DNA from 3 places in the Bradyrhizobium sp. B097 genome. Region 2 is predicted to be linked to each of the others. Evidence: riboswitches for the same ligand, from Rfam matches in the RefSeq annotation. Region 2 holds a riboswitch; each other region holds the start of a gene.

Region 1 (4,068 bases), 4.4 Mb from region 2:
CGGCATTCTCGCGCGCCTTGCCAACGGACTGAATGAGGGCGGCATCGGCATCGGCATTCTCAACGCCTATGCGCCGGGCGCCGGCGTGCAGGAACTGACTGCGGTGTGCCAGCTCGCCGCCGATCATGCGGTGCCGACCTTCACCCACGTCGCCTACATGTCCCGCATCGATCCAGAGAGCGCGGCCGAGGCCTATATCCGCCTGATCGGCTATGCCGGCGCCACCGGCGCGCACATGCACATCTGCCATTTCAACTCGTCGAGCAAGACGGACATCGAACGCTGCGTTGCGCTGATTGCGAAAGCGCAGGCGCAGGGCCTGCCGATCACGGTCGAGGCCTATCCCTACGGCACCGGCTCGACCGTGCTGGCGGCGACCTTCTTCAGCGATCCCAAATTCGAGGAGCGCAACGGCCTCGGCTACGATTCGGTGCAGCGCGTGACCGACGGTCATCGCTTCGGCAGCCGCGAGGAGCTGCTGGCGGCGCAGGCCGCAGAGCCCTCGACGCTGGTGCTGTGGCATGTGCTCGATATCGAGAACAACGCGCATCATCGCGATCTGCTCGACATGGCGGTGCTGTATCCGGGCGGTGCGATCGCGTCCGACGCGATGCCGTGGACGCTGTCGGACGGCCGCCCCTACACCGGCGACGCCTGGCCGCTGCCTGATGATGCCACCTCGCATCCGCGTTCGGCCGGCTGCTTCACTCGCTTCATCCGCGAATGGGTGCGCGAGCGCAGGAAGGTGTCGCTGCTCGAGGGCATCCGCAAATGCGCGCTGATCCCGGCGGAAATCCTGTCCGCGAGCACGCCGGCGATGCGCGCCAAGGGCAGGTTGCAGGTCGACGCCGACGCCGATGTCGTGGTGTTCGACTTCGAGACGCTCAGCGATCGCGCGACCTTCTCCGCGATGAACCGCCCGGCGGAAGGCGTGCGGCATCTCGTGGTCAGCGGCCAGCCGCTGATCAATGATGGCGTGCTCGACGTCGCGGCACGGCCGGGCCGGCCGGTGCGCCGGCCGGTCACTGGGGGCTGAGGTGGCGGTCCCGATCCTGCTGGTCGCGGGTTTTCTCGGGGCGGGCAAGACCACGGTCGTGAACCATCTGCTGGCGCATGCGCAAGGCCGGCGCATCGCCGCCGTGGTCAATGATTTCGGCGCGATCAATATCGACGCGGAGCTGATCGCCGGCGCCAGCGATGGCGTGGTCAGCCTGAGCAATGGCTGCATCTGTTGCACGCTGGAGGGCGATCTGCTGCGCACGCTCGCTGGCCTGCTGCGGCGTGATCCGCGTCCCGAATTCATCGTGATCGAGACCAGCGGGATCGCCGATCCCGCCGACATCGTGCGCAACCTGATGGATCCGGTGATCTGGAAGGAGGCGCCGCTGGAGACCGTTCTGTGCGTGGTCGACGCGACGCAGCCTGCGGCGATGCTGAACGATGCGCTGCTGCGCTCGCAGCTGCGGGCGGCAGATGTGGTGGCGCTGAGCAAGGTCGATCTGGCCGATGCAGCCGCGTGCGCCGCGATCCGCGATGCGGTGCGGGCAGTGCGTCCGGCGGCCGTGGTGGTCGATGCGCTGCATGGCGAGGTGCCGGCCGCGCTGCTGTTTCCCGCGGACCTCGATCAGTTGCCGGCGCCGCGCGAGACCGCGCCGCGACGACCGGTATCCGATCGGTTCGAGACCCTGAGCTGGACGTCGGAGCGGAAGGTAGCGCTGCCGCGCTTGCAGCAGGCGATCGGCAGACTGGCGCCGAAGCTGGCGCGGGCGAAGGGATTGTTCGAGACGGTGGAGCAGCCCGGCCGGCTGACGGTGTTTCAACTCGCCGGCGGCCGCGCGACATTGGCCGCCGGCGGCGTGCCGACACCCGGCGTGCCACGCACGCGAATCGTGTTCATCGCCGAGATGGGCGCGCTGTCGCGAGCCGAGATCGATGAGGTGATGCAGGGATGCGTCGAGTGATCCGTCATCCAGAGAGAATGTGAATGCATTTAGCGTCGTCCTGGCGAAAGCCAGGACCCATTACCCCAACCGCTTGTTGTTGTGCGACGCTGAGGCCGCTATCGCACTCCCAATCGAATTCGGTGGTTATGGGTCCTGGCTTTCGCCAGGACGACTGCGTGGGGAGGCCGCTCGCTACAATTCTCACACCGTCACCCTGAGGAGCGCGAAGCGCGTCTCGAAGGGTCGACGGCCCGGCTGGTGGCCGATGCATCCTTCGAGGCTCGCTCCGCTCGCACCTCCAGCGACAAAGGCGAAGCCTTTGCGCAGGGATGACGGGGATAAGAAGTACCCGCGTCGGCCCTCGCTGTCCCCGTGTCATCGCCGCAGCATCATCCCGCAAAGCATGTGTGCGACAATCGCATCGAATTGACAGTCCATCCCGCACCACCTATCGTTTTTGCCGACGGTTCCCTTCGGGGATCAAAAGGGAATGCGGTGCGAGGGTAACCCCAATGCCGCAGCTGTCCCCGCAACTGTAAACGGCGAGCCTTTCGTCAATTTGCCACTGGGCCATCGGTCCGGGAAGGCGTCGACAGGCGATGACCCGTGAGCCAGGAGACCTGCCGTCAGTCGTGGTCACACGCGAGCACATCGGGCGGGGGCGTCCTGGTGGGATGGGAGCACTGCCTCTGGGGCAATGCGCCAGTCCGCGTTCGCGGTGACGTGCCACGTTACCGCGAGTCCTTTCATGTCTCCGTCCTCTCCCGCCGCGCGCCGTTGGCGCCTCGGTCTCGTTTGCTCCCTGTCATCGCTGCTGTTGCCGGCTGAAGGTTCGGCACAAACATCCCCACCCACAACGCTCGATCCGATCGAGGTCGCGCCCTCGACATCAGCAAAGCCCAAGCCTGCGGCGCGAAGCCGCAACTCGGCGACGTCGTCGCGGCCGCGCGCCAGACCTGCGACGGCCGCGGCAACCGCTGGCGCGCCGCGCGCCGCGGCGTCGGGCGCATCGGGAACGGCATCGCCGACGCTCAATGCCACCACACAGGGAGGCACCGGCAGTCGCCTCAATCTGACGCCGCTGCAGACGCCGGCCAGCGTCGAGATCATCACGGCGCAGACCATCGCCGAACGCGGCCAGCATAATGTGCTTGATGCCGTCACCCAGAACGCGGCCGGATTCACCGCAACGCCGGCGCCTGGCAATGGCGGACTGTCGTTCAGCACCCGCGGCTTTGCCGGCAGCAACTCGGTGATGACGCTGTATGACGGCACGCGCTTCTATATCGGCTCCGGCACCCTGACGTTCCCCTACGACACCTGGTCGACCCAGCGCGTTGAAGTGCTGCGCGGCCCGGCCTCGGTGCTGTATGGCGAAGGCGCGATCGGCGGCGTCATCAACGTCGTTCCGAAAAAGCCGCAGGGCACGCCCTACAACGAGGCCGAGGTCTCGCTCGACAGCAACATGGCGCGACGGCTCTCGGTCGACAGCACCGGTCCGATCAATCCCAATGTGTCCTACCGCATCAACGCCACCGGCAACATGTCGGACGGCTGGGTCGATCGCGACAGGACCTCGAATGCGGTGGTCTCCGCCGCCGTGCGGGTGCAGGCATCGGACAATCTCGCCTTCACGCTGTCCGAGGATTACGGCGACCGCAGCCCGTCGCGCTATTTCGGCACGCCGCTGATCAACGGCTCGATCCAGGACGCGCTGCGCTTCAAGAACTACAACGCATTGGACAGCGCGATCCGCTATCAGGACAGCTGGACCCAGTTCAAGACCGAGTGGGACGTCGCCGACGGCATCAAGATCAACAACACGCTGTATTACCTGACCAGCGAGCGGCACTGGCGCGATATCGAAAACTACACCTGGAACCCGAAGACCCAGCTGATCGACCGCTCCAGCTACATCGAGATCTTCCACGACCAGAAGCAGCTCGGCAACCGGATGGATACGACCTTCAGCGGTCACGTCTTCGGCCTCGCGAACCAGTTTGTCGCCGGGTTCGACGTCAACCGAATCGACTTCACCCACACCAACAATTCGCCCTATGGCGGCGCGTCGTCGGTCAACCCTTACGTGTTCGATCCCGGATCGTTCTTCGCGACGACCACGGCG
Region 2 (4,068 bases):
CCGAACCAGGATGCCGCGCGCATGCGACAGTGTCCGCTCGATATAGGTATCGACCGAAAGCGGATGGCGCAGCGCCGCGAGATTGGCGAGCCGCAGCGACGGCAGCGCGGCGCGGCCCCGCCGCCAGCCGGCCGCGAAGGCAGCGAGATCGCTGTCGGAAAACGACAACACCACGAGATCGGCCGGATCCTGGCCGAGGTCCCTTGGTGTCGCGGTCTCCTCAAGGCCGCGGCTCTCGCGGAAGATGACGTGCATCAGACACCTAGTCGCGCCCTGATCGCGGCTTCGTCGATGTCGCCGTGTTCGCCGATCACGACGAGCTTTGACTGCCGCGCCCGCGCGCCCCAGGGCATGTCGAACTGATGCCGCACCCGCTCGCCGACCGATTGCACCAGCAACCGCATCGGCTTGCCTTCGACCGCGATGTAGCCCTTGGCGCGCAGCACGTTCTGCTCGCGTGCCAGCCCCTTGATCGACGCGATCAGCGCATCGACATCCGCGATCTCCGGAAGATCGATCACCACGGAATTGAAGTCGTTGTGCTCGTGTTCGTCCTCACCGTCATGATGGGACGGCCGCGACGCGAGGTCGTCCTCTGCCGCAGCTTCGAGGCCCAGGATCACGCGGGCATCGATCGCACCGTCGACGATGGGCAACATCGGCACCTCGCGCGGCATCTCGGCCGCAATTACCGCCTTAGCCGCTTTGATCCCCTCGGCTCCGGCGAGATCGGCCTTGGTCAGCAATACGATGTCGGCACAGGCGATCTGGTCCTCGAACACTTCGGACAGCGGCGTCTCGTGGTCGAGGTTGTCGTCTGCGGCGCGCTGCGCATCAACCGCGGCCGGGTCAGGCGCAAAGCGGCCGGCGGCAACGGCCTCGGCATCGGCCAGCGCGATCACGCCGTCGACCGTGATCCGCGAACGGATCTCCGGCCAGTCGAACGCTTTCAGCAGCGGCTTCGGCAAGGCAAGGCCGGATGTCTCGATCACGATGTGATCGGGCCGCACAGGGCGTGCGAGCAATTGCTCCATCGCCGGGATGAAGTCGTCGGCGACGGTGCAGCAGATGCAGCCGTTGGCGAGCTCGACGATGTTCTCGGTCGGGCAATTGGCGTCGGCACACGACTTCAGGATCTCGCCGTCGACGCCTTCGCTGCCGAACTCGTTCACCAGCACGGCGAGCTTCTTGCCGTTGGCATTGCGGATCAGATGCTGGATCAGCGTCGTCTTGCCGGACCCGAGAAAGCCGGTCACGACGGTGACCGGAACCTTGGCGAGCGTGGTCATTCTGCGGCCTCCGGCACGACGGCGAGGGGTGGAATGCGGGCAAGCGATTGCTTGCGAAAGATTTCGGGACGGCTGCGCCACGGCACGATGCCGTCAGGCGCCGCCGCATAGGCAGAGGCGCCGGCGATCACATCCTTGGCATGATCAGCGGACAGGCGGCCGTAGACATAGGACCACCGCCCCGGCGCGCTGAGCGCAACCGAGCAGCCCTGGCTGCAAGCCGACAGGCATTCGACCGGAACCAGATTGACGTCATCGGGCACGCCGACCTCAACAAGCGCGGCATGCAGGCGCGCACCGGGCGCGACCTCACCTTCGGCCAGCGTCTGGCCGGCGCGACAGGTGATACAGACATGAAGTGTAACGCTCATCGCCCTTCCTGGATTGACTGCGGGAAGCGATGAGGCACACGAACCTGACGTGAACAGGTTCGTTCCCCGTCGCGGAACACCCCGTCCGCCGGTCTCAAACACACTGCGTCGGCAGGTCTCCCGGCTTGCGGAGTAGGATTTCTCCCTTGATGCCCACCTTCCCGACTCCATCAGGAAATCAGTGGCTTGGGCATCTCTCCGGTCACGGTCGCGGGGGCGGCTGCGCTTCGGGCAAACCTTGCGGTCTGAGCCCTATCGCATTCCCTCTTCGCCTGTCGTAGGACAGGAACCAACGCGGGGTCACCATTCGTCCTGGCCTCGCACTTGTCAAGCCGAAGGAACGTGATGATTTCTGATGGAAACGACGCTGAAGATCGCGCCGTCGGCACCGACCCTTCGCTGGATGCGCGGCATGCCGCCAAAATGGCGAAAAAGAAGGTCGCCCGCGACAAGATCATGGCGACCAAAAGCGGTGAAAAGGGCCTGATCATCGTTCATACCGGCGCCGGCAAAGGAAAATCCTCCTCCGCCTTCGGCATGATCGTGCGCTGCGTGGCGCATGGCTTTCCCTGCGCCGTGGTGCAATTCATCAAAGGCGCCTGGGATACCGGCGAGCGCCGCCTGCTGACCGGGCATTTCGGCGATCTCTGTCAATTCCACGCGATGGGCGAAGGTTTTACCTGGGAGACGCAGGATCGCGCCCGCGACGTCGCGGCAGCGCAAGCCGGTTGGGAAAAGGCCAAGCAGCTGATCGCGGATCCGAGCTTGCGGATGGTCGTGCTCGACGAGATCAACATCGCGCTGCGCTACGATTATCTGGCGATCGCCGATGTCGTCGACTTCCTGACCAATTCGAAGCCGCCGATGACGCATGTCGTGCTCACCGGGCGCAATGCCAAGGACGAATTGATCGAGATCGCCGATCTCGTCACCGAGATGACGCTGGTGAAGCACCCCTTCCGCTCCGGCATCAAGGCGCAGCCGGGCGTCGAGTTCTGACGGTCAGCACCATGGCGCGCGCGTTGATGATCCAGGGGGCCGGCTCGGACGTGGGCAAGTCGCTCATCGTCGCCGGCCTCGCGCGTGCCGCGCGACGACGCGGCCTGCGCGTGCTGCCGTTCAAGCCCCAGAACATGTCGAACAATGCCGCCGTGACCGTCGACGGCGGCGAGATCGGCCGCGCGCAGGCCTTGCAGGCGCTCGCCGCCGGCGTCGAGCCGCACACCGACATGAACCCGGTGCTGCTGAAGCCGGAAACCGATGTTGGTGCCCAGATCATCGTGCACGGCAAGCGGATCGCGACCGCCCGCGCGCGCGAATATGCCGCCATGAAGCCGTCGCTGATGGGCGCGGTGATGGCGAGCTTTGGGCGCCTGAAGCAGCGCGGCGACCTGGTGCTGGTCGAAGGCGCCGGCAGCCCCGCCGAGGTCAATCTGCGCAAGTCCGACATCGCCAATATGGGCTTTGCGCGCAGGGCCGACGTGCCCGTGGTCTTGGTCGGCGACATCGACCGCGGCGGCGTGATCGCGCAGCTCGTCGGCATCCAGGCGGTGATCGACCCCGATGATGCCGCGATGATCCAGGGCTTTGTCATCAACAAATTCCGCGGCGATCCGACGTTGTTCGACGACGGCTACCGCCTGATCGAAGCCCGAACCGGGTGGCGCGGCTTCGGTGTGCTGCCCTGGTTCGCTCGCGCCGGTGAGCTACCTGCCGAAGACGCGCTCGGGCTTGGCGACGCGCGCAAGCCCGGCCAGTGCAAGATCGCGTTTCTGGCGCTGTCGCGGATCGCCAATTTCGACGATCTCGATCCGCTGAAGCTCGAACCCGGCGTCGATCTCGTGATGGTGCGGCCGGGCGAAGCCATTCCGGGCGACGCGAAGCTCGTCATCCTGCCCGGCTCGAAATCCACCCGCGGCGATCTCGCCTTCCTGCGCGCGCAAGGCTGGGACATCGACCTGCTGGCGCATCATCGCCGCGGCGGCCACATCCTCGGGCTGTGCGGCGGATACCAGATGCTTGGGCAAAGCGTCGCCGATCCTGAGGGGATCGAGGGGCTCGCCGGCGAAACGCGCGGCCTCGGGCTACTCGATGTCACCACAACCATGACCGAACAGAAGACGCTGACCCGCGTCAGCGCGATGCATGCTGCGACCCGTCAACCGATCAGCGCCTACGAGATCCACATCGGGCGCACCGATGGCCCGGATCGCGCGCGGCCTTTTTCAATGCTTGACGGCTCGCCGGAAGGCGCCATGTCGCGTGACGGGCGCGTTCACGGCAGCTATCTGCACGGCCTGTTCACCTCGGACGAATTTCGCAAGGCGTTTCTTGCACAGCTCGATATCCCTGCGGCGGATCAGCCGTACGGCGCCAGGGTCGAGAGCGCGCTCGACGCGCTTGCCGAG
Region 3 (4,068 bases), 1.0 Mb from region 2:
CCGCCAGGTTCCTGGCGGCAGCTGGGAGACGGTTTGCGGCCATTGAACCGTTTGGATCGGTGTCGTCGCCGCAACGTCGGCGTTCGATCGCTGCCATGCCTTTGAGCACCTGCAGCCAAGGCGCCCACTGCGGCGGCTTGGCGCTCCTTCGCGACCATGCGACGCTTCTGGAGTTTCGAGGAGGGGCCAGTTGTGCTTGGTGCTCTACTGTCCAAAACGACGCGAGGTCGCTCAACGACGCGAAGTCGATTTCCAGTGCCGAGCATTTGGAATAGACGCCGAGGAAGCGCACCCCTCGAGCAGGCGAATGAGACGGTGGCGTTCGCGCGGCGCAGGCGCGATGGCACGTTATCGGCCCGTCGTTCATCGACGGGTCGTCGCTATTCATGATTGGAGGAGTGCGCTTCCACGCCGTGTCGATATTCGTAAGGCGGGTAGGGGCGTCGAGCCGTGTTAGCTTCGGCTTGAGTTGCTCAATAGTTTCGAGAGTATCTGTCTAACGGGTTGACTCATAAACGGCCTTACCATCCACCCGAACAGGCCAACCGCAAAGACGCCAACAGAAAAGACGCCGAGGGCACTCCAAACAGCCATTTTCATTGCGGGCCTCTCTGCTCTCGTTGAGGCGGTTCGATATGCTTGCTTAGGCAGTATCGCCGAAAAAGACCTGCGTGACGCCTACCAGAATTGGCTGGCATCGTAAGACAATACGCTCGCTGAGTATGCTGTTGGAGTTCCGCATATGTCTTGCACTTGCCAACACCGATCCTTGATCGTTGGTGGAGAAGGCGGACGCAGGGTAGCGCTCTTGATCAACCGTAGCTAACTCACATGAAGACCGTCTGCTCGACGCAATGGCCCTCATCGCGCAGGCCGCCTTTGTCTCTTGCACAGATATGACGCGCGGCTTCACGGCAACGCACCATCCGTGACATGGTCATTGTGACTTCCATGATTGCAGAGCGGCTTCTACATCGAGATCAATAATGGAGGTGGACCATCATTCGCATAAGAGAGGCCATGGCATTAATTTAAGAGGTTGACGGACGAGTTCTCTTGCCGATAATCCCAGTCGTCGAGGTTCTCCGGGTCCCACTTGATCCGGAGCTAAGAGGGAAGCCGGTGCCAATGCCGGCGCTGCCCCCGCAACTGTGAGCGGAGAGCCGCTGTCCAACAGAGTCACTGAAGCCTGCGCGGCTTCGGGAAGGCCGGACAGCGGCGATGACCCGCGAGCCAGGAGACCTGCCCCGGCAATATGTTCGTCCACGGGCGGGGTGTCCCGGTGGTGCGCCAAGCAGCCGTCGCTCGCGCGACTTCGCTGCCTGCGTCCGCCATGGCCTTTGTCCCCAATATGGGGTTAACGCTATGTCTCTTTTCTCGCTTCCGGTTGCCACGCTCGGAACGCCACGCATCGGTCCAAGGCGCGAGCTCAAACTCGCGCTCGAAAGCTACTGGGCCGGAAGAATCAGCGAACAGCAGTTGCTCGAGGACGCAGCCGGCCTGCGTGCTGCGAACTGGGCTCGCCAGACATCCCTCGGTGTCACTGTCATTCCGTCGAACGATTTCTCGCTGTACGACCAGGTGCTCGACACCAGTGTCATGGTTGGAGCCATCCCGGAAATCTACGCGCCGAAAACCGAATCCGTTTCGCTCATGACGTACTTCGCCATGGCACGCGGTTCACAACGCGACGGGCAGGATGCGAGTTGCGGTCACGGACCGCGCGCCTATGGCGCGCCCGCGCAGGAGATGACCAAGTGGTTCGACACCAACTACCACTACATGGTCCCGGAATTTAACCGTGGACAGACTTTCAGGCTGTCCTGTCGCAAGCCTATCGAGGAGTATGAGGAAGCCAAGGCACTTGGCTTTCAGACCCGCCCAGTCCTGATCGGGCCGGTCACATTCTTAAAGCTCGGCAAGAGCGCGGATCCTGCCTTCCAGCCACTGTCACTGCTGGATGACCTGATACCGGTCTATATCGAGGTTCTGCAGGAATTGGCTAAACGCGGGGCAAACTGGGTTCAGTTCGACGAACCCTGCCTCGTCCTCGATCTGGATGAGAGCTCGCGACAATCCTTGCTCCATGCCTATGACCGGCTCGCAAAGGAGGGGCCGGCCATCAAGATCATGGTAGCCAGCTATTTCGGCAACCTCTGCGACAATCTGGACACCGCCTTGCGCCTGCCTGTTGCCGGGCTGCACGTCGATCTGGTTCGCGCGCCACAGTTGTTGGACGAGATCATTGCTGGCGGCCGGAGAGATCTCGTCATGTCGCTTGGCGTCATAGACGGCCGCAATGTGTGGCGGTCGAACTTGTCGGCGCTCCGCCAGCGGCTGGATCCTGCAATTGCGAAGCTTGGCAAGGATCGCGTCCAGATCGCTCCATCCTGCTCGCTGCTTCATGTGCCGGTCGATGTTGAACTCGAGACGGAGCTCGCTTCCGACGTTAAGAGCTGGCTTGCTTTCTCGGTTCAGAAGATGCGCGAGCTCGCGACCTTGGCGCGAGCACTCGCAGGCGACCAGAATGTTGCGAAAGCTCTTGCGGAATCCGAGCGTGCCGCGTCCATCCGCCGGACTTCGCCGAAGATCCGCGATGCCAATGTCGCTGTCCGGCTCAGAGCGATCAACCAGACCATGCGCAGGCGCGCCAGCCCATTTGCCAGTCGTGCCGAGATCCAGCGCAAGCGCTTTGGACTACCGGCTTTTCCTACCACGACGATCGGATCGTTTCCCCAGACCACTGCCGTCCGCAATGCCCGAGCGGCGCATGCGCGAGGCTTGATGAGCGACGAGCAATACGACAAGTTTCTCAAGGAAGAGACGGCGCGCGCCGTACGCTGGCAGGAGGACATCGGTCTGGACGTGCTCGTGCATGGCGAGTTCGAGCGCAATGACATGGTGCAGTACTTCGGCGAGCAACTCGCCGGCTTCGCATTTACCAAGAACGGTTGGGTGCAATCGTACGGCTCGCGCTGTGTCCGGCCGCCGATCCTGTTTGGCGATGTCTCACGGCCGCAGCCGATTACCGTAGACTGGTGGCGCTACGCGCAATCGCTAACCAAGAAACCGATGAAGGCGATGTTGACCGGACCGGTAACGATCTTGAACTGGTCGTTTGTTCGCGATGATATTCCCCGAAGCGAGGTCTGTCGTCAAATTGCGCTCGCGATCCGAGACGAAGTCGGCGATCTCGAGAATGCTGGTGCGACCATGATCCAGATCGACGAAGCTGCCCTGCGCGAAGGATTGCCATCGCGTCGATCGGAGTGGACGGCTTATCTCGAGTGGGCCGGCGATTGCTTTCGCATCTGCTCATCGGGCGTCGCCGATCAAACCCAGATCCATACCCATATGTGCTACTCGGAATTCAACGACATCATCGATGCGATCGCAGCAATGGACGCGGATGTCATCTCGATTGAGACGTCGCGCTCGAAAATGGAACTGCTTGACGCGTTCAGGAGCTACAAATATCCAAATCAAATCGGGCCGGGCGTGTACGACATCCATTCTCCACGCGTTCCCGAGACGGACGAGATGAAGGAGCTCATGGCGTTGGCTCGGAAGCGGCTGAAGGATTCGCAGCTCTGGATCAATCCTGATTGTGGCCTGAAGACGCGCAAATGGGAGGAGGTTCGCCCGGCGCTGGTCAACATGGTCGCTGCCGCCCGTGAACTGCGCGCTGCATCCGATCCAGCAGGCCGTTGATCCAGCCGGTCTCTCGTCGAGAACGTTGATCCGCCTCTGGGCCATTTGAGCTCTCGATCATCTCGAGGGAGTCTTGATGAGCACAAAAAAGCCCGGCCGCTTTTAGCGGCCGGGCGGAAGTCTAGTCTGGGAGGAGCGACGCTGCTACGCATCGCGCCGAACGTCCATCGGCGGAGGGAGGACAGCCGACGGCTCGATCACGGCGAGGACATTCGCCGAAAATCGGAACCCAGTTAAAGCACAAGCTCAACGTAGCTCAATGATGCCGTGGTATGCGGCCGATATCGCCCGGGATTAGAAATCTACACCAAGGTTTGTCGCTGAGAAGCGCAACGCGTTTTCCGGGTCGAGCAAATT

What was found. Region 2 has a riboswitch for cobalamin ahead of AAFG07_RS27130 (DUF1636 domain-containing protein). Riboswitches for the same ligand answer to the same signal wherever they lie in the genome.
Region 1: it holds a riboswitch for cobalamin, as region 2 does, so the genes downstream of both, AAFG07_RS04495 (TonB-dependent receptor) here and AAFG07_RS27130 (DUF1636 domain-containing protein) in region 2, are expected to answer to the same signal.
Region 3: it holds a riboswitch for cobalamin, as region 2 does, so the genes downstream of both, metE (5-methyltetrahydropteroyltriglutamate--homocysteine S-methyltransferase) here and AAFG07_RS27130 (DUF1636 domain-containing protein) in region 2, are expected to answer to the same signal.

The regions. Positions count from the first base shown of each region.
Region 1 covers NZ_CP152412.1:972,937-977,004, forward strand. The annotation lists gene AAFG07_RS04485 (amidohydrolase family protein) at 1-1,036, shown strand, start outside; gene AAFG07_RS04490 (GTP-binding protein) at 1,038-1,961, shown strand; cobalamin riboswitch at 2,391-2,586, shown strand; gene AAFG07_RS04495 (TonB-dependent receptor) at 2,692-4,068, shown strand, end outside.
Region 2 covers NZ_CP152412.1:5,794,217-5,798,284, forward strand. The annotation lists gene cobN (cobaltochelatase subunit CobN) at 1-255, opposite strand, end outside; gene cobW (cobalamin biosynthesis protein CobW) at 255-1,289, opposite strand; gene AAFG07_RS27130 (DUF1636 domain-containing protein) at 1,286-1,660, opposite strand; cobalamin riboswitch at 1,753-1,969, opposite strand; gene cobO (cob(I)yrinic acid a,c-diamide adenosyltransferase) at 2,006-2,659, shown strand; gene AAFG07_RS27140 (cobyric acid synthase) at 2,671-4,068, shown strand, end outside.
Region 3 covers NZ_CP152412.1:6,825,122-6,829,189, reverse strand. The annotation lists cobalamin riboswitch at 1,062-1,265, shown strand; gene metE (5-methyltetrahydropteroyltriglutamate--homocysteine S-methyltransferase) at 1,366-3,711, shown strand.